One region of the Streptomyces sp. GB4-14 genome, then DNA from elsewhere that is predicted to be linked to it. Evidence: riboswitches for the same ligand, from Rfam matches in the RefSeq annotation. Region 1 holds a riboswitch; each other region holds the start of a gene.

What was found. Region 1 has a riboswitch for cyclic di-AMP ahead of ELQ39_RS04500 (M23 family metallopeptidase). Riboswitches for the same ligand answer to the same signal wherever they lie in the genome.
Region 2: it holds a riboswitch for cyclic di-AMP, as region 1 does, so the genes downstream of both, ELQ39_RS11910 (C40 family peptidase) here and ELQ39_RS04500 (M23 family metallopeptidase) in region 1, are expected to answer to the same signal.
Region 3: it holds a riboswitch for cyclic di-AMP, as region 1 does, so the genes downstream of both, ELQ39_RS19055 (transglycosylase family protein) here and ELQ39_RS04500 (M23 family metallopeptidase) in region 1, are expected to answer to the same signal.
Region 4: it holds a riboswitch for cyclic di-AMP, as region 1 does, so the genes downstream of both, ELQ39_RS12810 (transglycosylase SLT domain-containing protein) here and ELQ39_RS04500 (M23 family metallopeptidase) in region 1, are expected to answer to the same signal.

Annotation. Positions count from the first base shown of each region.
Region 1 is NZ_RZHO01000002.1:706,392-713,826, forward strand. It holds gene ELQ39_RS04475 (MFS transporter) at 1-406, shown strand, start outside; gene ELQ39_RS04480 (DUF6461 domain-containing protein) at 540-1,184, shown strand; gene ELQ39_RS04485 (DUF4241 domain-containing protein) at 1,127-2,206, opposite strand; partial or broken gene ELQ39_RS04490 (MBL fold metallo-hydrolase) at 2,288-3,387, opposite strand; gene ELQ39_RS04495 (SGNH/GDSL hydrolase family protein) at 3,622-4,407, opposite strand; gene ELQ39_RS04500 (M23 family metallopeptidase) at 4,644-5,570, opposite strand; cyclic di-AMP (ydaO/yuaA leader) riboswitch at 5,575-5,739, opposite strand; gene ELQ39_RS04505 (tyrosine-protein phosphatase) at 6,262-7,059, shown strand; gene ELQ39_RS04510 (DUF6126 family protein) at 7,099-7,227, opposite strand; gene ELQ39_RS04515 (helix-turn-helix domain-containing protein) at 7,224-7,435, opposite strand, start outside.
Region 2 is NZ_RZHO01000002.1:2,389,444-2,396,878, reverse strand. It holds gene ELQ39_RS11935 (PspC domain-containing protein) at 1-233, opposite strand, end outside; gene ELQ39_RS11930 (ATP-binding protein) at 614-1,906, shown strand; gene ELQ39_RS11925 (LuxR C-terminal-related transcriptional regulator) at 1,903-2,646, shown strand; gene ELQ39_RS11920 (C40 family peptidase) at 2,679-3,722, opposite strand; gene ELQ39_RS11915 (hypothetical protein) at 4,087-4,440, shown strand; gene ELQ39_RS11910 (C40 family peptidase) at 4,544-5,716, opposite strand; cyclic di-AMP (ydaO/yuaA leader) riboswitch at 5,724-5,892, opposite strand; gene pcrA (DNA helicase PcrA) at 6,135-7,435, shown strand, end outside.
Region 3 is NZ_RZHO01000002.1:3,852,580-3,860,014, reverse strand. It holds gene ELQ39_RS19070 (DUF501 domain-containing protein) at 1-203, opposite strand, end outside; gene ELQ39_RS19065 (FtsB family cell division protein) at 232-708, opposite strand; gene eno (phosphopyruvate hydratase) at 825-2,114, opposite strand; gene ELQ39_RS19055 (transglycosylase family protein) at 2,383-3,090, opposite strand; cyclic di-AMP (ydaO/yuaA leader) riboswitch at 3,095-3,263, opposite strand; gene ELQ39_RS19050 (transglycosylase family protein) at 3,483-4,430, opposite strand; gene ELQ39_RS19045 (cytochrome P450 family protein) at 4,623-5,921, opposite strand; gene ELQ39_RS19040 (nucleoside triphosphate pyrophosphohydrolase) at 6,226-7,200, opposite strand; gene ELQ39_RS19035 (SurA N-terminal domain-containing protein) at 7,220-7,435, opposite strand, start outside.
Region 4 is NZ_RZHO01000002.1:2,565,799-2,573,233, reverse strand. It holds gene ELQ39_RS12825 (M56 family metallopeptidase) at 1-922, opposite strand, end outside; gene fahA (fumarylacetoacetase) at 1,080-2,294, opposite strand; gene ELQ39_RS12815 (HAD family hydrolase) at 2,559-3,431, shown strand; gene ELQ39_RS12810 (transglycosylase SLT domain-containing protein) at 3,395-3,871, opposite strand; cyclic di-AMP (ydaO/yuaA leader) riboswitch at 3,875-4,004, opposite strand; gene ELQ39_RS12805 (polyprenyl synthetase family protein) at 4,573-5,583, shown strand; gene ELQ39_RS12800 (LolA family protein) at 5,840-7,069, shown strand; gene ELQ39_RS12795 (ABC transporter ATP-binding protein) at 7,107-7,435, shown strand, end outside.

The DNA of each region.
Region 1 (7,435 bases):
GTGCCTGGTGGTGTTCGGCCTGGTCATCGCCGCGTCCGGCCTGCTCTACGGGCTGACGTTCACGCCGGTGCTGATCGTCGTCTTCGGCTTCCTGGTCAACCTGTTCGAGCGCGGCTACACGGCCCTGGCGTACGCCTACGCCCCCGAGCTGTACGGCACCGAGGGCCGTTCGCTGGGCACGAGCATCGCCTACGGTCTGGGCCGGCTGTCGAACGCGGTGGGCCCGCTGATGATCGCCGGCGTCTACAACGGCATCGGCTACCAGGCGGTGTTCATGGTCATCGCCGGCACCTGGACGCTGGGCGCGCTGGTCCTCGCGGTGTTCGGCCCGGCGACCCGGCGGCGCCGGCTGGCGGCGGAGGCAGCGGCGGGGGCCGGGGCGAAGCCGGTCACGGCGACACCCTGAGGACGGGCGCTCGCGTGCGGCGGGCGGGCCGGAGGATGTCTCCGGCCCGCCCGCCGCTCTGTCACACCGGCCGGGCATCATGATCCCGGGCTCGGCCCCGGCAGGGGGCCGGTTGTGACGACAGAGGCGGATGATGGGCACGAGCGCGGGTTCGCATGCGTGGGCGAGGGCCGGGATGTGCGTGACCTTCACCCGGGGGCTGGAACCGCGCGAGGTGTTCGCCCGGTACGGGGCCGATCCGGGACGGGCGCGCCCGCTCGACCGGGACGCGGCCTCGGCTCTGCTCCCGGACGACGCGGACGACGGGCCGGTTTCGCTGCTGCGGGCCGGCAGGATCGGTGAGTGGACCTTCTGCGTCGAGGAGGACGGCACCATCGGCTTCGGCGAGGAGGCGCTCGCGGAGTTGTCCCGGGGGACGGAGACGTACGGCGTGGCGACGACCGAGGGGATCGACGTCTTCCAGCACTGGCGCGACGGTGAGTGCGTCGAGTACTTCGAGCCCGGCATGGACCACAGCCGGTCCGAGCCGCACGGCCCCTGGTGGGACCGGGTGGAGGAGGCCCTGGCCGCGCACGAGGGCGAGGGCGCCGGGATGGCGCCGGTGGTGGCCCTCGTGCTCGGCCACCTCGGCATCACCCTGGACGACGCGGTCCTCGCCGGCCCCTGGGCCGGCCTGACGCTCGCCGTGGACGACGCGCCGACGGCCGGGCGGGGCGACAGCTACGCGGGCGAGGGCCCGGTTCCGCCGGGGGCCGTCATCTCCTGGTCGGTGGGGTAGAGCCGGAAGTCGACCACGACGCAGCCGGCCTTCCCGTCCTCGGTGCGGCCGATCCAGACGGGGTAGGACCCGTCGCCCCAGCCGGCGCTCAGGGCGATGAGGTTCGGCTCGCCATCCGTACCGGGGAGTTCGACGCTGGGGCGGTCGACGAAGGAGAGGGGGACGAACACCTCTTCGTCCAGCCCTTCCTCGTCGACCGTCCGGGTCGCGTCCATGAAGGCCACCGTGCCGGTGTCGACGCCGACCCCGTAGAACTCGCCCTCGCCGAGCAGCGCCGGGTCCTCGTCGGGGCGGAGGACCATCTCCCATGTGCGGGGCGGGGCGTCCAGGAAGGTCACCTTGGCCGCGGCGACCCTCACCTCATGGGTTCCGCGCAGGAGCGACAGCGTGACCGGATATTCGCCCGGCGGTACGGCGACGGTCCGTGGTTCGGTGACCCAGCCGGGGTCCGAGACCACCAGCTGTCCTGACGTGATCCGCACCGCACCGGCGTCGCCGAGCTCGAGGGTGGCCGGACCGTCCGGGGTGTCGCGCGGGCCCGGCACGAACAGCCGCTCGACGCAGGTGGGGCGCAGCGGTCCCGCTCCCTCGTCCACGGACACGTCGTTCAGGACCACGGTCGGGGCGGGCTCGTGGCCCTGCTGGGCGAGGAACGGAGCGAACACCTGCCAGTCGCCGAACTCCGGCGCGGGGCAGGAGAGGACCTCGACGGCCGCGGTCTCCTGGTCGCCCTCGGTCAACCGGGTGTTCCGGTGAGCCAGCAGCATCCCCGTGCCGTACGGCTTGAAATCGATCATCTGCGCGCGGCGGAACGCGTCGTCGAACAGGTAAACACGCCACATTCCGCGCGGCCATCGCTCGACCATGGCCAGCGGTCGCTCCCGCGAGGAGAGCAGCACCGCGTACGACATCCCGGCGGCATGTCGGCGGGACGCGAGCGCGCTCGGTATCGGGTCAGGGTGGGTCGGCCCCTCATGGGAGCCCCACATGTCGCCGTACGAGACGTCAAGACTGTCGATCATCACAGCCGACAGTCTGGCAGCGGGGTGTGACATCAGGCCCGTGCCGTGGGGCGTCGCCCCTGCTCGTCCCCGCTCGACGGGTCAGCGGTCGCCCGCGAGGTCGAGGTCGCCGCTGGGGGTCTCCTCGCTCCGCGACGGGCCGCCGGTGTTCCACACGCGCGGGACGGGCCGGGTGAGCGGACGCCACCAGGGTTCGGTGGGCAGTTCCCCGCCCGGCTCGAAGGGCGCGCCGGGACGGGGGAAGGCGACGGCCTGGCCCGCCGCCCCCGCGGCGTCCGTCATCCACTCACCCGGCTCCGCCCACGCGTGCGGGGCGAGGTTGAAGGTGCCCCAGTGGATGGGCATCAGCACGCCGTCGGGCCTCCCGCCCTGCAGGTCGAGGTGGGAGCGGACGCCTTCCTCGGGGGTCATGTGGATGTCCGGCCAGAACTCGGAGTAGGCGCCGACCTGGATCATCGTCGCGTCGAACGGGCCGTGGGCGGCGCCGATGTCGCGGAAGCCCTCGAAGTAGCCGGTGTCGCCGCTGTGGTAGATGCGGTGCCGCTCGCCGGCGACCACCCAGGAGGCCCACAGGGTGTGCTGGGTGTTGCGCAGGCCCCGCCCGCAGAAGTGGCGGGCCGGGGTCGCGGTCAGGGTGAGTCGGCCGACCCGCGTCGTCTCCTGCCAGTCCAGCTCGCGCAGCCGGTCCGCGGAGACGCCCCAGCGCTCCAGATGGGCGCCCACGCCGAGGGGCACGGCGAACACGGTGTCCGTGCCGGCCAGCTCCTTGATCGTCGGCATGTCCAGGTGGTCGTAGTGGTCGTGGGAGATCACCACGACGTCCACCGGGCCGAGCGCGGCCAGCGGCAGCGGCACGGGGTGCAGCCGCTTCGGGCCGGCGAAGGGGAACGGCGAGCAGCGCTCACCCCATACGGGGTCGAAGAGCACCCGCTGTCCGTCGATCTCCGCGAGCACGCTGGAGTGGCCCATGAGCGGGAGTCCTTGTCCAGGAACTGCTTGGCCATGTCCCGGCCCGACCCGGAGGGACGCATACGGGCCGGCCCGCCCGGGTTCTGGAACACGCCGTTCGCGAAGTGCGGGGACCTGCGGATCCGCGCCATGCGCTCACCGGCCGGCTCCGCGCCGAAGGCCGGCGGCCGCAGGGCACTGAGCCCCGCCCGGGGGGCGGAAGAAGCGGCCACGGTACCTCCAGATGGAATCGATCGGAGTTTCCATTATGTGCGGTGGCTCCGTCGGCGGGGGCGGTTGTGGAAACCGCCCCCGCCCACCCGGCCCGCGCGCCGAACCACTCAAGGGCCAAGACGCGCGAGCACCGCGCCCCGAACGGGCGCGGGGAACTGCGTGACCAGCCACGCACCCGTCCGCACACGCCCCGCGCCCGGCCGTCCCGCCTCCTGGCATCACGCCTCCTGGCGTCACGCCACCTTCGCGATCCTCGAGCGGATGTCCGCCGGGGACAGCGTCCCCTTCGCCGTGACGTGGTCGCCCGAGGACTCGCCTCGGAGGCGGCGGCCGATCCACGGGACCAGGTACTCGCGGGCCCAGTGGACGTCGTCCCGGCGGACCTCAAGGGTGCCGCGCGGCGGGAGAGGGGGCCACGGCTGCTCCGGGTCGGCCGGGACCCTGAGACCGAGGGCGAGGCCCGCGCGCAGTGCGACGCGGGTGTGGCCCTCGGGCGACAGGTGCAGCCGGTCGGCGTCCCACGCCCTGCGGTCCTGCACGCTGCGCAGCGACCACAGGTCGAGCACCGGGCAGCCGTACCGGTCGGCGACGGCCCTGACGTGCCCGTTGTACGTGGCGATCTTGCCGCGCAGATGCTTGAGCAGCGGGACGCCCCGGGTGTCGAACCCGGTGGTCACCAGGACCGTGCCGGCCACCGCCGCGAGCTGGGCGACCGCCTTCTCGAATCGCTCGGCCACCTCGTCCGGGTCGGTGCCCGGGCGCAGGATGTCGTTGCCGCCCGCGCAGAAGGAGACCAGGTCGGGGGCGAGTTCGACGGCCCGGGGCACCTGGTCGGCCACGATCTGGTCCAGCAGCTTGCCGCGTACGGCGAGATTGACGTACCGGAAGTCGCCCTCGGGCCTGCGGTCGGCGAGCAGAACGGCGAGCCGGTCGGCCCAGCCGACGAACGCCCCGTCGGGGCCGGGGTCGCCGACGCCCTCGGTGAAGCTGTCCCCCACCGCCACGTACGACCCGATCACTGTTGCCTTGTCACTCTTCGAATCGTCTGCCACAGCCGGACATGATTCACCTTCGGATGTGACCTACGCGACCGTAGGCGGGGGTTGACGCGCGGTGAGATAAGCCACTTCAAGGTTTGGCCAAGCCAGGAATAGGTACGGCCCGGGCCCGCCACCGGCCCGGACACGCCGAAGGCCGGCCCCGTGGATCGGGGTCGGCCTTCGGCGCGCGTGTCAGGAAGGGTGCCGCTCGGGGGTCAGATGGAGACGCCCTTGCCGCGGAGGTACGAGATCGGGTCCACGTCCGAGCCGTAGTCAGGGCTGGTCCGGATCTCGAAGTGCAGGTGCGGGCCGGTCACGTTGCCGGTCGCACCGGAGAGACCGACCTGCTGGCCGGCGCTCACCGTCTGGCCCGCCGAGACGGACAGCGAGGACAGGTGGGCGTACTGGGCGTAGTGGCCGTCGTTCAGCTTGATGACTACCTGGTTGCCGTACGCGCCGCCCCAGCCGGCGGAGACGACGGTGCCGGCGCCGACGGCCTTCAGGGAGGTGCCGGTCGGGACGCTGAAGTCCACACCGGTGTGGTAACCGCTGGACCACATGCTGCCGGCCACCTTGTAGGCGGTGCCGATGCCGCCGCCGGGCACCGGGGAGGTGAAGCCGGAGGCGGAAGCGGTCTGCGCGGACGCCTCGTTGGAGGAGGACTCCTCGGCGGTCTTCTGCGCGGGCTGCTCGGCCGGCTTCTCGGCCTTGGGCGCGGCGGGCTTGGCGGCCTGCGGCGAAGTGGACTGCTCCGGCGCGCTCTTGGCGGCGGCCTTGCCGTCGATGGAGAGCTTCAGACCCGGGTGGATGAGCGACGGGTCGTCACCGACGGCCTCGCGGTTGTCCGCGTAGAGCTGCTTCCAGCCACCGTCGACGTGCTCGGTCTCGGCGATCTTGGCGAGGTAGTCGCCGGCCTTCACGGTGTACGTGCGGGCCTCGTCGCCCTTTTCGGCCTTGGCCTGCTGGCCGGTCACGGAGAGCGACTGGACCGAGGTCCCGGGGGCGGACTGCGGCGTCGCGGCGTGCGCGCCGGTGGCGCCGAGGAACGGCAGGGCGAGAGCGGCGCCACCGGTTCCGGCGACGGCGATGGTGCGGGTGAAAAGCTGAGCCTTGGTACGGCGGTGCTTACCCTTCGCGGGCATGACGAATTCCTCTCCGGCGCCTACGAGGTGAGCTGTCGGGTGCGGACTGGAGATGTCCGGCCGCGTTGCTGCGCGGCTTAACCCCAAGCCTGTTTCCGGGGCCCGGAACAGGCAGTTGTACCTGTGGGTCCCCCGCTCCTGCCGTACGTCGGGTCAGTGTGTGCGGGCTCCGGGCGGCGGCAGGATTAGGCGTTCCGTCCGGATCGGTTGGGAACGTAAGCGACCTCGACGCGGCGAAACAAGCGCGGGTTCCCGGAAACCCCCTTTCGCCGTGATCGAAAGGGGGAAATGACGTCACCGTGCGTCGATCCCGTGGGCGACTCGCTCGCGAATTCCCTTGCCGCGGAGGGGGATTACGTGAACATGGCGACAGCATACGGTCACCGATATGACGATGCTCACGCGCCCCCTCCTCAATTCCCTTTCTACCGGGGCACGTTATATTCAATCACCCTAACCGGACAGTTCGCCTCAATTTCGTCAAATTCGGATGCCACAGCCGACACATTCGCGACATCCTGATCTTGTCGAAGGCAGCCTCTCGCTCACTCCCCACAATTGAACAAAACACGACACACTCCAACACTTCACCGGGCGGCCGACAACTCATTGCCCCAGGCAGGCATGTCGTATCGTCGAGTGGTGCCCGTCGACGAGCCGCGGCGACGGCGCGGAGTGGGAGGAGCCGTCCGTGACGCAGGAGATCCCGTCGACCGAGCCTCAGCTGACCGGGGTGCGCAACTTCCGCGACGTGGGCGGGCTGCCCACGGTGGACGGCCGGCGGGTGCGGCACGGGGTGCTGTTCCGCAGCGGTCACCTCGCCCACGCCACCGAGGAGGACGCCGCGTTCCTGGCCTCGCTCGGTCTGCACACCGTGTTCGACTTCCGCAACGCGGCCGACCAGAAGCTGGAGGGTCCGGACGTCGAGCTGCCGGGCGTGCGCAACGTCAACCTGCCGCTCAGCGACCCGGCCGACGGCGCGGAGTTCTGGAAGATGGTGCGCGACGGCGACCTGGACCAGCTGCGCGCGATCCTCGCCGACGGCCAGGGCGCCGACCGCATGATCACCTCGTACCGCATGATCATCAAGGAGCGCACCTCCGAGCACTCCCAGGTGCTGCGCGCGCTGGCCGAGGACAGCGTCCCCGCGCTGATGCACTGTGCGGCCGGCAAGGACCGCGCGGGCCTCTCGGTGGCGGTGACGCTGCTCGCCGTGGGCGTGGAGCGCGACGCGATCGTCGAGGACTACCTCAAGTCCAACGCCAAGCACCGCCGCTACAAGGTGCGGCGCAGCGGCAGCTCCCCCGACGCCTACTCCCCCGAGGTGATGGAGCTGCTCAGTCCGCTCTTCGACGCGCGTGAGGAGTATCTGGCGGCCGCCTTCGACACGGTCGAGGAGACCTGGGGCGGCGTGGACGCCTACCTGGAGCAGGGGCTCGGGCTCACCCCGGCCCACCGGGAGCGGCTGCGCGAGCGCCTGCTCGACTGACTCCCGCCCCGCCGCCCCCTTTTCGCCGCCCCGCGGCCGCTACTTCTTCGGCGCGATCTCGAAGAGGAAGTAGATGAAGGCCGCGAAGAGGTGTCCGACCACGATGTAGACGAACAGCCGGATCCACAGGGCCCGGGGGAACTTCTCCTCCATGTCCTTACCGCTCACGGGGTCTCTCCAGGGGTCGGGCCCAGGCACAGGGTGGCCGTGGGACTCTGCAACAGGGTGTGCACGAACAGCAGCTCGACCCCGTCGGGGTCCTGAGCGGCGATGCGGTGCGGGGTGAGCGAGTCGAAGTGGGCGCTGTCGCCCGGGGACAGCCGGTGCAGGGTGTCCCCGAGACGCAGCCGCAGCCGTCCCTTGAGGACGTACAGCC
Region 2 (7,435 bases), 1.7 Mb from region 1:
CGGAAGATCACCGGGTCCATGTCGTACTGCCGGGCGAGACCGGAGCAGACGCCGCCGAACATCTGGTGGCGCCGGTCGCGCCGGAAGTGCCGGCCGGGGTCGACGGTCTCCGCCGGTGCGCCGGCCGTCCCCTCCTTTCCCGCGCCCGCACGCGAGGGGCCCGCGGCGGGCGCGCCGGGTCCGGACCCGGGACCCGGTCCCGGACCCGACGCGGCATGCTGGTGATCCGTCATGCGTCCATGGTGACGGCCGGGCCGCCCGAGCGGCAGTCGGAACGACCCTGGCCGGACCCTGATATCCGCCCCTGAGGCAGGCCTCGGGGCGGCGGGGCGAGGGGAGCGCGCCTTGGCCGGGCGCCCCCAGCCCAGGACCTCGCCTCACGCTCCCAACGGTCCGGAGCCCGACGGCTCCCGGTCCGGGGCTGGGTGCTCCGTGGTCCGGAGCCGCATCCCCATGGCCGGGGTGCGGGCCTTGCGGTCGGGGCCGGCGCCCCGGGGGTCCGGGCCGCCCCGCCTCGCCGGCCCGGCGGCAGCCGGCCCGTACGCCGGGATCAGGGGAGTCTCCGGGGCGGACCCTGATGCCCTGGACTGCTCGGCGTGTGACCATCGTTGGCATGTCGGAAGCCGCAGCAGCGTCCCTCGCCGAGCCGCGGCCGCCGCGCAAGCTCTACCGCAGCAGTGACGGACGCTGGCTCGGGGGAGTGGCGCGGGGGCTCGCCGGGCATCTCGGCCTGCCCGTGATCTGGGTGCGCCTCGCGTTCGTCGCCCTGTTCATGGCCGACGGTCTCGGGGCCCTGCTGTACGCCGCGTTCTGGTTCTTCGTGCCGCTCGGGGTGGGCGGCGTCGATGCGCAGAGGCCGCCCTCGCCGGTCACCACCGAGACCACCCCGGACGGCCGCCGCAGGCTCGTCACGCGGAAACCGGACAAGGGGCAGATCGTCGCCCTGCTGCTCATGGTCGTCGTGGCCATGATCTTCGTGGGCAGCGTGGACCTCACCAACGGCGCCCGGGCCTACCTGTGGCCGACCGTCCTGGTCGGCGCGGGCGTGGCCCTGGTGTGGCGGCAGGCGGACAACGCGCGCCGGGCCCGCTGGATGGAGGTCGGCCGCCGCAGGCGGACGGTCACGCTGCTGCGGGCGGTGGCGGGCGTGCTGCTGGTGACGGCGGGCGCCTCCGGCATCTTCGTCCTGCGCGGCTCCGGCAGCCACCTCGGCGCGGTGCTGCAGGCCGCCCTCGCGGTCCTCGTGGGCGTCACCCTGCTCGCCGGGCCGTACCTCGTCCGCATGACCCAGGACCTCTCCGAGGAGCGCCTGATGCGCATCCGCGCACAGGAGCGCGCCGAGGTCGCCGCCCACGTCCACGACTCCGTGCTGCACACCCTCACCCTGATCCAGCGCAACGCGGACAGTCCCGGCGAGGTGCGCCGCCTGGCGCGGGCCCAGGAACGCGACCTGCGCGCCTGGCTCTACAAGCCGGAGGGGAACGGCAAGGACGAGGACGAGGAGCCCACCACCCTCGCCGAGGCGGTCAAGCGCAACGCAGCCGAGGTCGAGGACAAGCACGGCGTCCCCCTCGAGGTCGTGGTCGTGGGCGACTGCCCCCTCGACGAGAAGATCGGCGCGCAGATGCAGGCCGCGAGGGAAGCGATGGTCAACGCCGCCAAGTACGGTGGCGACGGAGGCGCGGTCCAGGTCTACGCGGAGGTCGAGGGGAGGACGGTGTTCGTGTCCGTCCGGGACCGCGGTCCCGGGTTCGACCTCGACTCGATACCCGCCGACCGCATGGGCGTCAGAGAATCGATCATCGGCCGCATGGAACGCAACGGCGGCACGGCGCGGCTGCGCGCGGTGCCGGACGGCGGCACCGAGGTCGAGCTGGAGATGGAGAGGGCGGAGAAGACGTCATGAGCGAGCCGACCGAGGCGAACGCAGCGGCGGAAGCGGCACCGGCGGACGGGACCGCGGAGCCGGCCGGCGGCACCGGGCGGCGCCATGTGCGCGTGGTCCTCGTCGACGACCACCGCATGTTCCGTACGGGGGTCCAGGCGGAGATCGGGCAGACCGAGCAGACCGGCGTCGAGGTGGTCGGCGAGGCCGCCGACGTCGACCAGGCGGTCACGGTCATCACCGCGACCCGGCCCGAGGTGGTGCTGCTCGACGTGCACCTGCCCGGGGGCGGCGGTGTGGAGGTGCTGCGGCGCTGCACGCCGTTGATGGGCGACCCGGAGCGGCCGGTGCGTTTCCTCGCGCTGTCCGTGTCGGACGCGGCGGAGGACGTCATCGGCGTCATCCGGGCCGGGGCGCGCGGCTACGTCACCAAGACGATCACGGGTGCCGACCTGATCGACTCGATCTTCCGGGTGCAGGAGAACGACGCGGTGTTCTCGCCGCGGCTGGCCGGGTTCGTGCTGGACGCCTTCGCGTCGACGGACGCCCCGCCGGTGGACGAGGACCTGGACCGCCTCACCCAGCGCGAGCGGGAGGTGCTGCGGCTGATCGCCCGGGGCTACGCGTACAAGGAGATCGCCAAGCAGCTGTTCATCTCGGTGAAGACGGTGGAGTCGCACGTCTCCGCGGTGCTGCGCAAGCTGCAGCTGTCCAACCGCCATGAGCTGACCCGCTGGGCGACGGCGCGGCGGCTCGTCTGAGCCGCCCGAACCGCCCGGCCGGCTGTGCCCGGTCACACCACGCGTGTCGCCCCCGCGAACGGCATCTGGTCGACGGGGGCCACGCGGACCGGGGCCGAGGGGTTCGGGGCGTGGATCATCTGCCCGTTGCCGATGTAGAGGCCGACGTGGCTGATGCCCGAGTAGAAGAACACCAGGTCTCCGGGGAGAAGTTCGGAGCGGGAGACCCGGCGGCCCGCGTCGATCTGCGCGTACGTCGTGCGCGGCAGGGAGACGCCGGCGGAGCGGTACGCGGCCAGCACGAGGCCCGAGCAGTCGAAGGCGTCGGGGCCGGTCGCGCCCCACACGTAAGGGCTGCCGAGCTTCTGGTGGGCGTAGGCGACGGCCTGCGCGGCGCGCGCATTCGGCGCCTGCGACAGGGCGGCGGCGTCCCGGACCGTACCGCCGGCCGAGCGGGCGGCGCGGCCGGAGCCGCCGGTGATCCGGACGCGCTCCTCGGGTGACATCCGCGACAGCGCCTGGCGGGCGGCGGACAGCTTCTCGGTGACCGTCCTCTTGTGACGCTCGAGTTCGGCCCGGCGGGTGGTGAGCGTCTTCACCTCGACGCGGGCCGCGCCGCGCAGCTTCTCGATCTCCCGGAGCCGGGCGCGCACCCGGCCCAGTTCGGCGTGGTGGCGGCTGCCGGCGCGTTCGGCGAGGGCCGCGCCGTCGAGGTAGGCGTCGGGGTCGTCGGACAGCATCAGCCGCAGGGCGGGGTCGAGGCCGCCGGCGCGGTACTGCGCCGCCGCGACCGTGCCCAACGCCTCCCGGGCCTTGTTGAGCCGTGCCTGGGCGCGGGCCGTCTCGTCCTGGAGGTCGCGCAGCCGCTGCCGCGCCGAATCCGCCTTCTCCTTCGCGCCGTTGTACTTCTCGGTGGCGACCTCGGCCTCGCGGTACAGGCGGCTGACGTCGGCGCCGGGTGGCGTCGGCCGCGGAGCCGCGTGTCCCGCTCCGTCGAAGCCGGCCGCGGCGGCCGCTCCCGCGAGGACCACGGTGGCGGCCGCACGGGCCGTGGTGCCGCCCACCGTGTGCTGCCGTGACCTGCGGTGCGCTGCCACCCTCGAAGCCGTCCTTCCCACCGACGCCCGCCGTGGCCGGACGACTGCCCGGCGGTCCGGCGGCGGGGTGACAGGGGAGCCGTCCGCCGCCGGACCCTTTCCTCGGCGGAGGTGTCCGGCCGCCGCTCCTGGCCCGAGCGGCGATGCGGAGCCGGTCACCTGGGGCAGGACGCTAGGCCCGGCCGCGCGGAGCGGGACACGGGTTGTGCGGAACTGTTGCCCACGGACCGCCGGGTGACCGTAAGTGACCGTAGTGCCGCACACCGCGGCTCGCTCTCACTCAGGGTGATGACCGATGTGGTGAAGGCGGGAAGGATGAGGGCGGCGGAATGCTATGGGACGCCCCTGGCTAGGCTCCGGCCTCATGGACGTACTCATCCACATCTTCGTCGGTCTGCACATCATCGGCATCGCGTCGCTGCTCGGCGGTTTCCTCACCCAGATGAAGGCGATGGGCGCGGGCACCGCCCGCTTCGTCCCCGCGATGCTGCACGGCGCGCTGACGATGCTGGTCACCGGCGTGATCCTGGTGGGTCTCAACCAGGCCCAGGACCACTCCGTGGACAACATCAAGATCGGCGTGAAGCTGGCGCTGCTGATCGTGATCCTCGGCCTGGTCTACGTGAAGCGGGACGAGGAGAAGGTGGACAAGGGCGTCTTCGGCCTGGTCGGTCTGCTGACCGTGGCGAACATCTTCATCGCGGTCCTCTGGACCTGAGCCCCCGCCCCGGAACGCCGGGCCCCCGCCGTCGACGCGAGACCGCCGGCCGAGCCGTCACAGGGCCGGCCGGCGGTTTCGTGTCCGCGCGTCGAGGGGTCCGTCAGGCCGGGCGGACGATGCTGTGGATCGCGGAGTCGCCGTCGTAGTAGACCGACTCCTCGCGGACGTACGTGCCCGGCTTCGGGGCGTGGATCATCATGCCGTTGCCGATGTAGATGCCCACGTGGGTGACGTCGTCGTAGAAGAAGACGAGGTCACCGGGTTGGGCCTGGGACACCGGGACGGTGGTGCCCGCGTTCACCTGGTCGTACGTGGTGCGCGGCAGGGAGACGCCGGCGGCCTTCCAGGCGGCCTGGGTCAGCCCCGAGCAGTCGTAGGAGCCGGGGCCGGTCGCGCCCCAGACGTACGGCTTGCCGATCTGCGCGCGGGCGAAGGCGAGGGCCTTCTCGGCCTTGGTGCCGTACGACGAGGCGGCCGGCGGGGTCCCGGTCGAGCCCGTGGACCCGGCCTCGGAGCCCTCCGAGGCGCCGCCGCCCTGCTGCGCGGCCTCCTCGCGGGCCTGCTCCTGCTCCGCCTGCTGCCGGGCCAGCTCCGCGGCCTTGCGGGCGGCCTCCTCCTGCTTGCGCCTCTCGATCGCGGCGAGCCGCGCCTTCTCCTCGGCGGTCAGCTTCGACAGGAGTTCGCGCGCGTCGGCGAGCTTCTTCTGGACGGTGGCCTTGGCCGTCTTCAGGTCGCCCTGCGTCTCGGTGAGCGTGCGGAGGCTCTCGGTGGCCTCCTGCCGCTTCTTCATGGTCTCGGTCTGCCGGGTGACGTAGTCGTCCACCGCCGCCTTCTGGCGGCCGGTCATCCGGTCCAGCACCTGACGCTGGTCGAAGATGTCCTGCGGGGTCTCCGCGAGCAGGAACGTCGCGGTGTCGGGCAGGCCCGCGCCGGTGCGGTACTGGGCGGCCGCGTACGAGCCCAGCTCGGCCCGTGCCTCGTTCAGCTTCTGCGTGCGCTGCGCCACGTCGTCGAGGAGGGTGTCGACGCGCTTGCGCTGCTTGGTGGTCTGCTCCTTGGCCGCGTTGTACTTCTCGGTCGCCGACTCGGCCTGGCGGTAGAGGTCGCCGACCTTCTTCTCGACCTCCTCCAGGCTCGGCCGGTCCTCGCCCGGAGCGGCGTCGGCGGTCTGGGAGAGCAGGGCCACGGAGGTGAGCGCGGCCGTGGCGAGGGCCGGGGTGCGTATGCCTGCCACGCGCGTGCCCGGGGTGCGCGACTTGCGGTGCGACGCCAAGGGAGGCGACTCCTTCCAGTGCTCCGCCTACCGGGTTAGCTGTCGGGTTCGGGCGAGTGGCTGGAAGGGTTGCCCTACGGCCTGCTCCGAAGAGTGGGCCGATTCACCCCAGGTCTCGGTGGGTCCCCGGATCCGGCTGCCACGGCGGACAGTGACGGACTCGGCGGGGGCCGCACGGTCCGGCGAGGTTCGCCGGCGGGGGACGAGCGGCCCGGACCGCACGGTAGCCAACTGGTGTGGCCCTTGTGAAGGTTGATGGGTGATATGCCCGATACATTTTCGTGACCTTCCCGTGGATGTCACGCAGGGTGAGTCGGTGACCGTGGAGGGTGCCCGCCCCGGCGCCCCCGGGAAGGGCCGGGGGATGTTTCCGGGGCGGCCCCGGGTTGTCGGTGGAGCGCCCTAGACTCGGAGAGCGATGAGCAGCCTCTTTGACGACAGCTTCCTGGCGGACCTCCAGGCCCAGCGCGGCCCGGCGGACGAGCCCCCGCCGCCGCCCGAGGACGAGCACGCCCCGGAGCCCCTGCCGGACGACCTGTTCGGCGGGAAGTTCGACGTGCCCCCGGAGCGGGACTCCTACTACCGGGACGGCGCCCCCCGCCCGGTGATCGACTCCGCCGCGCTGCTGGAGGGGCTGAACGACAACCAGCGCGCCGCGGTCGTGCACTCCGGCTCCCCCCTGCTCATCGTCGCGGGAGCCGGGTCCGGCAAGACCCGCGTGCTCACCCATCGCATCGCCTACCTGCTCGCCGAGCGGGACGTCCACCCGGGCCAGATCCTCGCGATCACCTTCACCAACAAGGCCGCGGGCGAGATGAAGGAGCGCGTCGAACAGCTCGTCGGCCCCCGGGCGAACGCGATGTGGGTCATGACCTTCCACAGCGCGTGCGTCCGCATCCTGCGCCGCGAGTCCAAGAAGCTCGGCTTCACCTCGTCCTTCTCGATCTACGACGCCGCCGACTCCAAGCGCCTGATGGCCCTCGTCTGCCGCGACCTGGACCTCGACCCCAAGCGCTTCCCGCCGAAGTCCTTCAGCGCCAAGATCAGCAACCTGAAGAACGAGCTGATCGACGAGGAGGACTTCGCCGCGCAGGCCACGGACGGGTTCGAGAAGACCCTCGCCCAGGCCTACGCGCTGTACCAGTCGCGCCTGCGCGAGGCGAACGCGCTGGACTTCGACGACCTGATCATGACGACGGTCAATCTGCTCCGCGCCTTCCCCGACGTCGCCGAGCACTACCGCCGCCGCTTCCGGCACGTCCTGGTCGACGAGTACCAGGACACCAACCACGCCCAGTACGCCCTGGTGCGCGAGCTGGTCGGGGGCGCCTCGGAGCACCCCGTCGACGTCCCGCCGGAGGCCGAGGTGCCGCCCGCCGAGCTGTGCGTGGTGGGTGACGCCGACCAGTCCATCTATGCCTTCCGCGGCGCGACGATCCGCAACATCCTCCAGTTCGAGGAGGACTACCCGGACGCGACGACGATCCTGCTGGAGCAGAACTACCGCTCCACGCAGACGATCCTGTCCGCCGCCAACGCCGTCATCGAGCGCAACGAGTCCCGCCGCCCGAAGAACCTGTGGACCAACGCCGGCACCGGCGCGCTCATCACCGGCTACGTCGCCGACACGGAGCACGACGAGGCGCAGTTCGTCGCCGACGAGATAGACCGCCTCACGGACGCGGGCGAGGCCAAGGCCGGCGACGTCGCCGTCTTCTA
Region 3 (7,435 bases), 3.1 Mb from region 1:
GGGCACGTCAGGTAGTACAGCGTCGGGAAGGGCGTGCCGTCGGGCAGCCGCGGCGCGGTCTCCACGACGTCCGGCTGCCCGCAGGGACAGCGGTGCGCGATGGCGCGCAGCCCGCGCGGGGGCCGGCCGAGCTGCTGCTTGAAGGCCTCGACGTCCGCGTCGGTGGGCTCGGTACGCGGGGTCGTGGGCGGAGGGGTGTCCATACGTGTCTTTCTGCGGTGTTCCGTCGGGTCACTGGGCGGCGGCGTCGGCCTTGTCGACGCCGTCCCAGACGTTGGCGTACCAGGGACGGTCGGCGGCCCGGAGGTCGCCGCGCGTGGTGTCGGCGCCGGCCGGGTCGACGACGATGTAGCCGGTCTCCCCCGGCATGACGTAGTGCAGGCGCCTGCGGATCTCCTGCTCGGCGTAGGCGTCGTCCTGCCAGCGGGCCTTGAGGTCGCGCAGCCGTTCGACCCGGCGGCGGGTCTCGTCCTGCTCCTTCTGCAGGTCGGCGATCTCCGCGCGCTGGGAGACGTACTGCCGCATCGGGTAGGCGAGGGCCACGACCAGGGAGCAGAGGACCAGGGCGAGCAGGGCCGCGCGGCCGGTCAGCCGTGAGCGGCGGGCCTGCCGCTTGGTCTGCGAGCGGTAGACCCGGGCCGCGGTCTGCTCACCGATCAGCCGGATCCTGGTCGCGGTGGAGAAACGGTCCCGGTCCTTCACCGCCATGTTCCCGCCTCTCGTTCGGTCTCATACACGCGTACGTCCCCGCACACGGTACGGGACCGGGTACGGGGACGTACGTACGACGCTTCCTGCGGGGGCGAGGTCAGCCCCTGCTGTGCCTACTGGTTCGCAGCGCGGAACCGGGGGAAGGCGCTGCGGCCGGCGTACACCGCGGCGTCGTCGAGGATCTCCTCGATGCGCAGCAGCTGGTTGTACTTGGCGACGCGCTCGGAGCGGGCCGGGGCGCCGGTCTTGATCTGGCCGCAGTTGGTGGCGACGGCGAGGTCGGCGATGGTGACGTCCTCGGTCTCGCCGGAGCGGTGGGACATCATGCACTTGAAGCCGTTGCGCTGGGCCAGCTCGACGGCGTCCAGGGTCTCGGTGAGCGAGCCGATCTGGTTCACCTTCACCAGCAGGGCGTTGGCGGCGCCCTCCTCGATGCCGCGGGCCAGGCGCTCCGGGTTGGTGACGAACAGGTCGTCGCCGACGAGCTGGACCTTGTCGCCGAGCTTGTCGGTGATGGTCTTCCAGCCCTCCCAGTCGTCCTCGAACAGCGGGTCCTCGATGGACACGAGCGGGTACGCGTCGACGAGCTCCGCGTAGTACTCGGTCATCTCGGCCGCCGAGCGCTCCTTGCCCTCGAAGGTGTAGACGCCGTCCTTGTAGAACTCGGAGGCGGCCACGTCGAGGGCGAGGGCGATCTGCTCGCCGGGGGTGTAACCGGCTTCCTTGATGGCCTCGAGGATGAGGTCGAGGGCCTCGCGGTTGGAGCCGAGGTTCGGGGCGAAGCCGCCCTCGTCGCCCAGACCGGTGGCCAGGCCCTTGCCCTTCAGCACCTTCTTGAGGGTGTGGTAGACCTCGGCGCCCCAGCGCAGGGCCTCGGAGAAGGACTCCGCGCCGATCGGGGCGATCATGAACTCCTGGATGTCCACGTTGGAGTCGGCGTGCGAGCCGCCGTTCAGGATGTTCATCATCGGCACCGGCAGCAGGTGCGCGTTCGGGCCGCCCAGGTAGCGGAACAGCGGCAGGTCGCTGGCCTCGGAGGCGGCGTGCGCGACGGCGAGCGAGACGCCGAGGATGGCGTTGGCGCCGAGCGAGCCCTTGTTGTCGGTGGCGTCCAGGTCGAACATCGCCTGGTCGATCAGGCGCTGCTCGGTGGCGTCGTAGCCGACGAGCTCCGGGCCGATCTGCTCGATGACGGCCAGGACGGCCTTCTCGACGCCCTTGCCCAGGTAACGGCCGGCGTCGCCGTCACGGAGTTCGATGGCCTCGAAGGCGCCGGTGGAGGCGCCGGACGGGACGGCGGCACGACCCGTGCTGCCGTCGTCGAGGCCGACCTCGACCTCGACCGTGGGGTTGCCTCGGGAGTCCAGGATTTCCCGGGCTACGACGACGTCGATGGACGGCACGAGCATCTCCTTCTTGGGATGTGACGCGGGTGAGCGGGGCCGCGGGGGCCCTGCGGGTCCGAGCCTAACCGGCTCCGGGCGATCGGCCATCTCGCCGCCCGCCTCATGGACAGAACCGAGAATAGATTGTTTCCGGACGGAACAAAGCCGGTTCGGGAAACCGTGACCGGAACGCGTCCGGACATGACCCCGCCCCGGTGCGTACGGGGGAAGAAACGCACCGGGGCGGGGAGCCCGTGGGGACGGGGAGGGACCTGGCGGTCGCTGCTTACTTGAGGTGCAGCTGCTGGCCCGGGTAGATGAGATCGGCGTCGTCGACGATGTCGTCGTTCAGCTCGAACAGCTTCGCCCAGCCGCCCTTGACCTCGTGCTCCGCGGCGATGGAGCTGAGGGTGTCACCCTTGACGACCTTGTACTCGCCGTCGCCCTTCTCGACCTTCTTGCCGGTCGGGGTGGTCACGGTCTTCTTCTCGGCCTTCTGCTCGGCCGGGGCGGCCGGGGCGGCCTGGCGCTCGGCGGAGCGGGAGGCCTTCTGCTCGCTCTCACGCGACTCGGTCGAGCCGGACTCCTGCGAGGAGCCCTCGGCGGAGCCGCCGTCGTAGGAGGCGTTGGACAGGCCGGTGCCGCAGACCGGCCAGGCGCCCTTGCCCTGGCCCGCGAGGACCTTCTCGGCGATCTCGATCTGCTGGGCCTTGGAGGCCTGGTCGGCGGTGGCGGCGTACTGCGTGCCGCCGTACGCGGCCCAGGTGGAGGCGGAGAACTGCAGACCGCCGTAGTAACCGTTGCCGGTGTTGATGGACCAGTTGCCGCCGGACTCGCACTGGGCGACGGCGTCCCACTCGGACGCGGTGGCCGCGGAGGCGGTGCCGGACGCCATCAGCGGGCCGGCGACGGCGGCGCCGGCGACACCGGCGATGGCGATGGCGCGAGTGGCCTTGGACGGACGACGGTGCTTGCCCTTGCCGGAAAACAGCATGGATGGATCCCCTCACCGACGCCTACGAGGTGAGCTGTCGGGTTCGGGCCGGTTGAGTTGCCCGGCCACGTCCCTCCCGGGACGCGGCTTCACCCCGAGCCGTACCGGACGTCAACCGTCCGGTCGCGGCACTTACCTGGGTCCCCCGCTCCTGCCTACGGCGCATGACGCGACGACTGTTCCCGTGCTGCCACTGGCAGGATTCGGCGTGGCGGCAGCCGGGGCCCGCGGTGGCGAGCGGTCACGACCGTAAGCACGTGATCGACGGAATTTCAAAGATGATCAGGGCCTCTGAGACCTATCTCTCACAGTCCTTATTACGGACATTCAGCCCTTATCGCTCCGTCAACTGCCGCCGTCCGCAGGCGTCTTCGACCGCCCGTTTCCTACCGCTATTCGGCGGTCTCGGCGTCCACCAGGAGCCGCTGGCCAGGCAGGATGAGGTCCGGGTCGTCGCCGATGACCTGCTGGTTCTCCACGTAGAGCGCCGTCCATCCGCCGGTCAGGGCAAGGGAGTCGGCGATGGAGGCCAGGCTGTCGCCGTTCTGGACGGTGTAGCGGTCGTCGGCGATGCCGGCGGGCGTGTCCACGGAGGGCGAGGCGTGCCGGCCGGACGACGGGGTCCCGGCGTCGGCGGTCGCGTCCTCCTGCGCGCTGGGACCGCGGTGACGGCCCGAGCCGCTGTCCTCGGACCCGGTGACGGCCGAAGAACCGGTACTCTGCCCCGACTTGTCCGACTCGTCACCTTCGGGGGTGGCGGAGGCGGAGGCGGACGGGGAGGCGGAGGCGCCGGCGTCCGCGCCACTCTTGACCTCACCGGACGAACCGGACGTGGCCGACGGAGAGGGGGAAGCGGACGAATCACCGGATTCCGGCGAACCGGACGGTGTGCCGGTGCCGCCGGTCCCGGAGTCGTCCCGGTCCGTACCGTCCGGCACGCCCGGGTCGACGTTCGGGGACGCGGTGTCCTGGTTCAGACCCGTGAGCAGGCCGCAGGCGCGCCACTTGCCGACCCCCTGGTCGGCGAGGATCCTCTCGGCCACGGTGATCTGCTGGTTGCGGCTGGCCTCGTCGGCGCTGGGCGCGAACTCCAGGCCGCCGTAGTTCTCCCAGTCGTCCTGGGTCAACTGCAGGCCGCCGTAGTAGCCGTTGCCGGTGTTCTGGCTCCAGGAGCCGCCGCTCTCGCACTCCGCGACCCGGTCCCAGGTCTCACCGTCCGCCGCGCTGGCGGCGCCCGCCCCGAGGAGCGGGATCGCGATCGCGGAGCCGGTCACCCCGGCGGCGACGAGCAGAGCCGGAGCCTGGCGGGGGCGACGGTGTCGGCCGTTCCCGGAGAGCATGCGGAAGCCTTTCACTCGGCAGCAAGGACCGGCACGGGCGAGCAAAACCTTGCGGCGCGCCGTACTTGATGGGTGAACGTATAGGCAGTCGATCACTTGTCACAAGTTCATGCCGTGCAGATCACATGGAGATCACAGAGTTGAGCATGTCTCAGGTTTCCGCGCGTCGGCCCCCGGGCACGGACAGGAAGGTCAGGTGTGTCCTGAACTCCGCCCTGAACGCGGAGGGGAGAATTCCACCGGAAGCGTGCGGAGTCCCCGCATGATGAGGCCGCCGCGCCAGCGCAGTTCGGCCGGATCCGCGGCGAGCCGGAGGTCCGGAAGGCGCGTCAGAAGCGTGGCGAGCGCGGTCTGCCCCTCCAGGCGCGCGAGCGGGGCGCCCAGGCAGTAGTGGATGCCGTGCCCGTACCCCAGGTGCTGGTTGTCGCGGCGGCCCAGGTCCAGGGTGTCCGGGTCGGTGAACCGCTCCGGGTCCCGGTCGGCCGCGGCCAGCACGACGAGCACCGGGTCGCCGGTCTCGATCCGCTGCCCGCCGATGACGACCGGTTCCGTGGCGAACCGCCAGGTCGCCAGCTCCACCGGGCCGTCGTAGCGGAGCAGTTCCTCCACCCCGGTCGCCAGCAGCCCGCGGTCCCCCTCGGCCAGCGCCCGCTGCAGACGCTCCCGCTGCCCGGGGTGCGTGAGCAGGGCGTAGGTGCCGTTGCCGATCAGGTTGACCGTCGTCTCGAAGCCGGCGAAGAGGAGGATGAACGCCATCGCGGCGGCCTCGTTCTCCGTGAGGTGCTCGCCGTGGTCGGAGGCGCGGATCAGACCGGAGATGAGGTCCTCGCCGGGGGCGGGCTCGGCGGGCAGCGCCTGACGCTTGCGGTGGATCAGCTCGGCGAGGTAGGCGCGCATCTTCTTCACCGACCGCGCCACCCCGCCGCGCGGGCCGCCGCCGTGACGGATCATCATGCCCGCCCAGTCCCGGAAGTCGTCCTGGTCCTCGCGCGGGACGCCGAGCAGGTCGCAGATGGCGTAGATGGGGAGGGGGAAGGCGAAGTCGTGGATGAGATCGGCGGTGCCGCCGCCGTTCGTCGTGAAACGGTCGATGAGGTCGTCCGTGAGTTCCTGCACGCGGGGGGCGAACTCGGCCACGCGGCGCGGGGTGAACGCCTTGCTGACCAGGCGGCGGAGGCGGGTGTGGTCCGGGGGGTCGATGTTCAGCAGGTGCGTCATGAGGTCGGCCTGCCGCTCGCCCGGGATGCCGGTCTTGCCCTTCGCGTGCGCGGGCTCGTCGTGGTGCGCGGGGTTCTTCGACAGACGGTTGTCGGCGAGGGTCTGACGGGCGTCGGCGTAACGGGTGACCAGCCAGGCGTCGACGCCGCTGGGCAGCTTCGTCTTGTGCACGGGGGCGTGCTCGCGGAGCCAGGCGTAGGCGGGGTAGGGGTTGGCCGCGAACTCCCATGTGAACAGGTCGGGGGCCGGGGAGGGGGGTGACTGGTCACGCATGGGGTGACCCTAACGGGCCGGGGATTCGGGGCCGCGGGCCCGTGCGGGTGGGTGGGGGCTGGGCGCGCAGTTCCCCGCGCCCCTGGAAGGGGGTGGCTCGCACCGCGAGTATGTGCGGGTCCGCGGGACTTGCTCGCGCCGTTCCCCGCGCCCCTTCAGGCCCTGACGGGCCTGGCATCGGGCCGGCGGGCCCGTGCGGGTGAGTGAGGGCTGGGCGCGCAGTTCCCCGCGCCCCTTCAGGCCCTGAGGGGCGCGGGGAACTGCGCGAACGGGGGTTCGGGGGCGGGGCCCCCGTGGTGGTGGGTCAGCCGCCCCCGGTCTTTTCCGTCGCGCGGATCGCGTCCCGGTACACCCGGGCGGCAGCCCGAAGAGCCGCTTCCGCGTCCACCCCCTCCGCCTCCGCCCGCGCGGCCAGCGCCAGCAGCTCGTAGCCGATCCCCTCCCCGGAGGGGAGAGGAACGGACAGGCCCGCCGAGCGGGCCCGCGACGCCAGCTTGGTGGCGAGCGCCAGCGCCGGCTGCCCCACCGGCACCCCGTCCGTGACGGACTCCCTCCGCTTCTCCTCCGCCTTCGTCCGCATCCAGTGCGCCTTGACCTCCTCCGGCGTCCGCGCCGTCTCCTCCCCGAAGACGTGCGGATGCCGGTGGACGAGCTTGGCGACGATCCCGCCCGCGACGTCGTCGACCGAGAAGGGCTCCTCCGGGTGCTCCTCGGCGATGCGCGCGTGGAAGACGACCTGGAGCAGCACGTCCCCCAGTTCCTCGCGCAGCTCGTCCCGGTCGCCGTCCTCGATGGCCTCGACGAGCTCGTACGCCTCCTCGATGCCGTACTTGGCGAGGCCCTTGTGGGTCTGCTGCGAGGACCAGGGGCACTCGGCGCGGATGCGGTCCATGACCTGGACCAGGTCGAGCAGGCGGGCGCCGGGCAGGTCGTAGGAGGCGGGCAGCAGCTCCAGCTCGGGCATGCGGACCCGGCCGCTGCCGGCCATCCGCGCCAGTCCGTCGGTGAGCGCGGGCTCGCCCTCGCCGGTCGCGACGACGACCACCGTGCGGCCGCCGGCGCAGGCGTCGACGACCTCCTCCGCGGTGGGCGCGGCCTCCTCGACGGCTATTCCGGCCTCGCGCAGGTACGGCAGCTGCGGGTGGGCGCCGTCCGCGCACAGCACCCGGTCGGCCGTGCGCAGGACCTGCCAGGCGGGCCAGGACAGCAGTCCTGGCGCGACCCGGTGGCTGGTGGTGAGCAGGACGACACGGCCGGGGGCGGGGCTGGTTGCGTTCACCCTTCGAAACTAGCCCACCTCACAGGCCCAGCGGCGGCCCGTCCACGGCGGTGACGTCCTTCACCCACGGCGTCTTCGCGTCGACCCGGCTGCTCTTCTCCGCGTCCCACTCGCCGTAGCGCGGGTTGAGGTCGACGTCGAGCTCCTTGCTCGCGTCGGACAGCGCCTTCCAGAACTCGGGCCGGCTGGTGTCGGTGCCGAGCTTCTGGGCGAGCTTCTGCGCCGTCACCTGGAG
Region 4 (7,435 bases), 1.9 Mb from region 1:
GCCCCGGTGCGAACGTGATCAGCAGCGGGACCAGCGGCACCAGCGCCGCCGCCGCCGTCGTCAGGGCGCGGTGCCGGCGGTCCAGGCGGGGCGGCGGCTCCAGGAGCCGGTCGACGCGCTCGCCGAGCAGGCGGTGGCTGGAGGAGCAGGACAGCACGCCCCGGTGCTGGTTCAGCTCGATCAGCGCCAGCGCGGTGGTCAGGTGGCCGCAGCGCCGGGAGGCCGTGTCGTCGGCGGACAGCTCCACCAGCCGGTGCGTCTGCTCGCAGAAGTGGGCGAACAGCGGCACACGCGGGAAACCGGCCGCCAGCGCAGCCGACAGATGCAGCAGCCAGTCGTGGCGGGCCCGGGCGTGACCGCGCTCGTGCGTGAGGACCGCGTCGAGCTGATGGTCCGTGAGCCGCTGCAGCGCGCCGGTCGTGACGATCAGCTGGGGCGGGCTGCCCGGCATCCACCAGGCGTCCGGGTACTCCTCCTCCAGCACCAGCAGCGGCCCGCGTCCCTCGGGGAGTCCCGCCGGGAGGTCGGGCGCGCGGTCCCGCAGGTGTGCGCGGGCGCCGGCGCGACGGCGGCGGGCCTCGACCAGTTCACGGGCGAGCATCGCCGTGGTCCAGGCGGCGCCGCAGGCCAGCAGCACGGTGAGGACGGTCGTCCACGGCGAGGCGTGCGACAGGTCGTAGGCGGCGGTCACGGCGGGCGGCGCCGGGGCGAACAACTGCGCGCGCACGGTGCCGAAGACGGCGGCGGCGCCCAGCGCCAGGGCGGTCAGACAGCACAGCAGCACGGTGGCGACCAGGCACTGCCACACCCACAGGGCGACGACCGGCTCCCGTTCCGGCCACTTCGCCCGGGTCAGCAGGCGGGGGACGGGCACGGCGGCGGTCACGGCGACCACGCTCAGCAGGAGCAGGCAGTACGTCATGCCACGGGCTCCGGATCCTGTCGGAAGAAGCGGCTCGGGGGCGTGCGGTGGTGCGATGCGCGCGGCACGGAGAACGAACGCACCGCCCGACGCCAAGTATGACGGCGAAGGGCGGTGCGAGTCAGCGTGGTTGTGCGCCTCGGTAGGGCCGGAGGGGTCAGGACGCGGGGACCACCCGTCCCGTCACCTCGCCGAGCCCCACCCGTACCCCGTCCGGTCCCGGCGCCCAGGCGGAGAGTGTCACCACGTCGCCGTCCTCGAGGAACGTCCGCTTGCCGTCGGGGAGTTCGAGCGGGTCGCGGCCGTTCCAGGTCAGCTCCAGCAGGGAACCGCGCTCCCGCTCGGCGGGGCCGCTGACCGTGCCGGAGCCGTAGAGGTCGCCGGTGCGCAGGGAGGCGCCGTTCACCGTCATGTGGGCGAGCTGCTGGGCGGCCGTCCAGTACATGGTGGAGAAGGGGCACTCGGAGACGGTGTGACCGTTGATCGTCACGGTGATGCGCAGGTCGTAGCCGCCGGGCTCCTCGCCGGAGTCGTCGAGGTACGGCAGCAGGCCGTGGGTGCGCGCGGGCGGGGCGACGCGGGCCTCGTCCAGGGCGTCCAGCGGGGTGATCCACGCCGACACCGAGGTGGCGAAGGACTTGCCGAGGAACGGGCCGAGGGGCACGTACTCCCAGGCCTGGATGTCGCGGGCGGACCAGTCGTTGAGCAGGCACAGGCCGAAGACGTGGTCGCGGTAGGCGTTCAGCGGCACGGGCCGGCCCTGCTCGGAGGGGACGCCGACGACGAAGCCGACCTCGGCCTCGATGTCCAGCCGCACCGACGGGCCGAAGACCGGGGCGGGGTCGGCGGGCGCCTTGCGCTGCCCGGAGGGGCGCACCACGTCGGTGCCGGACACCACGACGGTGCCGGAGCGGCCGTGGTAACCGATCGGCAGGTGCTTCCAGTTGGGGGTCAGGGAGTCGGCGGCGTCGGGGCGGAACATCTGCCCGACGTTCCGCGCGTGGTGCTCCGAGGCGTAGAAGTCGACGTAGTCCGCGACCTCGAACGGCAGATGGAGGGTCACCTCGGACAGCGGGTGGAAGAAGGGCTCGACGGTCTCCCGGTGCGCCGGGACGGTCACCCACGCGGTGAGCGCGCGGCGCACGTCCGACCAGGCCGTACGGCCCGCCGCCAGCAGCGGGTTGAGGGTGGGGCGCGCGAGCAGGGAGGCGTAGGGGGAGCCCAGGGCGTGTGCCGCCGCGCCGGCGTCGAGGACGTGGTCGCCCAGCCGGACGCCCACGGTGCGCTCCGTCGAACCGGGGAGCGAGAAGACGCCGTACGGCAGGTTGTGCGGGCCGAAGGGGTCGCCCTCGGGGACATCGAAGGGGGGCATCGGGTGCTGCCTCGCTTTCGTGTGCGCGGGTGGGCCACGTGTCCGTGGCCGTGCCACACGTTACGGGGTCGTGTCCCGGCGGGCTCCTGATATGAGGGACGACTCCCGGTGCCGGGGTCCGGCGGAGCGCACCGTGTTCCGGTCAAAAGGGAAAACAGTTCTCAACCGGTCGCGATGCGGCGGCACAAGAAGGCAAATCGCACCCAATGCGAGGGCATACGGGCGCGGTGAATCGGACGGTCCTCTTGTCCGTATTCTCTGATCATGGCCGCACCCACCGATTGTTCTCTCATCGCCACCGACCTGGACGGGACGCTGCTGCGCGGTGACGACACCCTCTCCGACCGCTCCCTCGCCGCCCTCGCCGGGGCCGAGCGGGCCGGTGCCCGGCACCTGGTGGTGACGGGCCGGCCGGCCCCCAGGGTGCGGTCGCTGCTCGACGACCTCGGCTGCACGGGGCTCGCGGTGTGCGGACAGGGCGCCCAGGTGTACGACGCCGCCGCGCGGCGGATGCTGTGGTCGGTCCGGCTGGACCGGGAACTGGCGGAGACCGCGCTCGGCAAGATCGAGGCCGAGGTGGGGGAGGTGTACGCCGCGGTCGACCAGGACGGGGTCGACGGGCTGACGCTGATCGAGCCGGGCTACCGGATGCCGCACCCGACGCTGCCGTCGGTGCGGGTGGAGCGGCGCGACGACCTGTGGGCGCGGCCGATCAGCAAGGTGCTGCTGCGCCACCCGGAGCTGACGGACGACGCGCTGGCGGTGGCGGCGCGGTCCGTGATCGGCTCGCTGGCCACGGTCACCATGTCGGGGCCTGGCACGGTGGAGCTCCAGCCGTGCGGGGTCACCAAGGCGACCGGTCTTGCGCTGGCCGCCGAGCATCTGGGGCTGCGCCCCGAGGACACGGTGGCCTTCGGGGACATGCCGAACGACGTCCCCATGTTCCGGTGGGCGGGCCACGGCGTCGCGATGGCCAACGCGCACCCCGAGCTGAAGGCGGTGGCCGACGAGGTCACCCTGTCGAACGAGGACGACGGCGTGGCCGTCGTCCTCGAGCGACTGTTCGGGCAGACGGCCGGGCTCGGCCGTCAGAGGTCGGCTCAGTACGCGCCGAAGACGTTGTCGATCGAGCCGTAGCGGTCGGCGGCGTAGTTGCAGGCCGCGGCGATGTTGGCGACCGGGTCGAACGGGTCGAAGGCGGTGCCGGGCACGTGGTACGCCTGGAAGGTCGGGTCGATGACCTGGAGCAGGCCCTTCGACGGGGTGCCCTTCGCGGCGTTGGAGTCCCACAGGTTGATGGCGGCCGGGTTGCCGGACGACTCCCGCATGATGTTGCGGTGGATGGAGTCGTAGGAGCCGGGGATGCCGTTCTGCGCCATGACGTCCAGCGCCTCGCGGATCCAGCCGTCGAGGTTGTCCGGGTACACGGTCGTGGAGGCGGCGGTCGTGGCCTGGGCCGAGGGGGCCGCGGAGGCGCTGGTGGCGCCGAACAGCGGCAGCGCGACCACGGCGACGCCGGTGCCGGCGACGGCGAGGGTGCGGACGAGACGGCGGCGCGACGAAGCGATGACGGGCATGTCTGGGTTCCTCTCCTACGCCTGCGAGGTGAGCTGTCGGGTTCGGGCGGGAGAGTGCCCGGCCGTGCCCCTGCGGGCATGGCTTCACCCCGAGCCGTCCCGGCGCGGTGTACCGGTACGGCGACTTACCTGGGTCCCCCGCTCCTGCCGTGCGTGAGTTGGTCGTCGGGTGTGATGCGGGTGGCGGCAGGACTCGGCGTCCACCCGGCAGGCCCGGAACGTATGCGAGGGCACATGTCGGGAACAAGTGCGACGATCACGCAAGGCACCGTTTGATCTTGAGATGGGCGGTTTTGCGTGCTTGATCCTTTGCGGTCGCCAAGCGTCAACTCCGTTGCGTGGAGCGGGGTGACGGGCGTGTGCGAGGGTGTCCCGAGGGCAGCCCGGCGCGTGACCCACTTCACGGGACGGCGACCGTGAGCGCATTCGCGACCAAGAGGAATTCGCCCACCAATGGCGGCAAATCGGACTCAGGGGTGGGGCAGGATGGTTCACGGGTCGCCGTGTCCGGGAAGGCGAGGTATGTCCGTTGTTATCAGCCGATCAAAAACACTCCGCTTCTGATCCCGTATCGCCCTGCTTGTGACCCCGGGCCCTGGCGGTGATCGAAACCTGACCGGATACGCTGACTCGAGTGGTGGCAGCGACCTATCGACAAACCGTGTAACCGCCAGCAGACACCAGCAGACAGGAGACCCCTCGTGACCGTCGTCGGGCCGTTCGGGCTGAGCGTGCGGGACCAGGCTCTGGAAGCCGATGTCCAGGCCGGATTGACGGCTGTCGAGGAAGGGCTGCTCGAAGCCACCAAGAGCGAGGTGCCGTTCATCACGGAGGCCGCCCAGCACCTGGTGCGGGCCGGCGGCAAGCGGTTCCGTCCGCTGCTCGTCATGCTCGCCGCCCGGTTCGGCGACCCCTACGCGCCCGGCATCGTGCCGTCGGCCGTCGTGGTGGAGCTCACCCACCTGGCCACGCTGTACCACGACGACGTGATGGACGAGGCCGAGGTGCGGCGTGGGGTCGCGAGCGCGAACGCCCGCTGGGGCAACTCGGTCGCCGTGCTCACCGGCGACTTCCTCTTCGCCCGCGCCTCCCACATCCTGGCCGACCTCGGCCCCGAGGCCGTGCGGGTGCAGGCCGAGGCGTTCGAGCGACTGGTCACCGGCCAGATCCTGGAGACCGCGGGCCCGCAGGACGGCCGCGACCCGGTCGACCACTACCTGGACGTCCTCGGCGGCAAGACCGGCTCCCTGGTCGCCGTCTCCTGCCGGTTCGGCGCGATGATGTCCGGCGCGGACGACACCGTCGTCGACGTCCTCACCCAGTACGGCGAGCGGCTCGGCGTCGCCTTCCAGCTCGCCGACGACGTCCTCGACATCGCCTCCGACTCCCACGAGTCCGGCAAGACTCCCGGCACCGACCTGCGCGAGGGCATCGCCACCCTCCCCGTGCTGCGGCTGCGCGAGCGGGCGGCACGGCTCGGCCTCGCCGAGGATCTCGCCCTGTGCGAGCTGCTCGACTCCGACCTCACCGACGACGCCCGGCACGCCGAGGCGCTGCGCCTGCTGCGCGCCCACCCCGCGCTCGGCCAGGCCCGCCGGGACACCGTGCGCTACGCCGAGGAGGCGCGCGCCGCCCTCGCCCCGCTGCCCGACGGCCCCGCCAAGTCGGCGCTCGTCGAGCTGTGCGACGCCGTGGTGCACCGGGCCGGCTGACGCTCCGGCAGCCGTCCCCGTACGCCTCCAGGACCCGGGCGACCCCTACGGGGCGGGTGAGGCGCCGTCCTCCCGTGTCATACCGCAGCAGTACGCACAGGTGAGCCCGCGGTCTGACGATTCCGTCCCGCCGTTCTGGTCAGATGGAACACGACGGACAACACCACTTCTCACCGGTTCGGGTGAGAATGGCGGCCCGGGCCGAACGGGTGCGAGAACACGGGACGGAAGCCGCCGCCGACCACGGAGGGCACACATGGCACCGAACGAGACCGACGACACGACGACCGCGGGGGAGGTCGAGGAGCCGCGCGCCGGGCGCCGCAAGGCCGCGCGGTACGTGGTCCCCGTCACCGTGATGGGCGTGGCGGCCGCGACGATCGGACTCGTCCCGGCGCTCGCCGACTCGGGTGACCCCGACCTGCCGGACGTCACCGCCGCGCAGCTCATCGAGAAGATCGCGCAGTCGGACGTGGAGCGGCTGTCCGGCACCGTGAAGATCACCACCGACCTCGGGCTGCCGGACCTCGGCGGGCTGGAGAGCGGCCTGCTGTCCGGCGCGGCGGGCGGCGAGGACGGCGAGGGCGGTTCCTCCGCCGACCCGTCCGGCCGGCTGACCGAGCTGGCGTCCGGCACGCACACCCTGCGCGTCGCCGTCGACGGCCCGGACCGGCAGAAGCTGTCCCTGCTGGAGAACGCCGCCGAGTACAGCCTCATCCACAACGGCAAGGACGTCTGGGGCTACGACAGCGCGTCCAACGAGGTCTACCACACCACCGTCGACGAGGCGGACGCCGAGGAGCGGAGCGCGCAGCAGCCTCCGGCCACTCCGAAGGACTTCGCGGAGGAGGCGCTGAAGGCGGTGGACGACACCACGTCCGTGAAGGTCGACGGCACCGCCCAGGTGGCCGGCCGCGACGCCTACCGGCTGGTGGTCGAGCCCAAGCAGTCCGGCTCCACCGTCGGCGCCGTCAGCATCGCCGTGGACAGCGAGACGGGCATGCCGCTGAAGTTCACGCTCACCCCGTCGAGCGGCGGCTCGGCCGTCGTGGACGTCGGCTTCACCAAGGTGAGCTTCGACCGTCCCGACGCCTCCACGTTCGCGTTCACCCCGCCCAAGGGCGCCAAGGTGACCGAGGACACCGAACAGGACCGCGGCCACGGTGACTTCGGCGGGAAGCCGGAGCGGGGCCCGAAGTCCGAGGAGGACCTCGCCAAGGGCTTCGACGGGCTGCGGATGCTCGGCGAGGGCTGGAACAGCATCGCCACCTTCGACACCGGCGCCGGTGCAGGCCTGCCGACGGAGGAGGCCGGCGACCTCGGCGGCTTCCTCGGCTCGCTCGGCGACCAGGTCAAGGGCGACTTCGGCAAGGGCACCGTGTTCAGCACGCGCCTGGTCAACGCCCTCATCACCGAGGACGGCAAGGTCTATGTGGGTACGGTCACCAAGGACGCGCTGGTGAAGGCGGCCGAGGCGGGGAAGTAGCTCCCCGGACCCACGGCCCAGGGGAACGGGGGAGCCGATGGACGGGACGTCCGCCACGGAGCAGACACGCGAGGGGCGGTCCACGGGTGACGCCGTCGTCGTCACCCGCGGGCTGACCAAGCGTTACCGCGGCGGACAGCTCGCCGTGGACGACCTGAACCTGACCGTCCCGGCGGGCAGCGTCTTCGGTTTCCTCGGCCCCAACGGCTCCGGCAAGACCACCACCATCCGCATGCTGATGGGCCTGATCGAGCCGACCTCCGGGACGGCGCACGTGCTGGGGCGCCCCATGCCCCGCTCCGCGCGCGCCGTCCTGCCGCACGTCGGCGCCCTCATCGAGGGCCCTGCCCTCTACGGCTTCCTCTC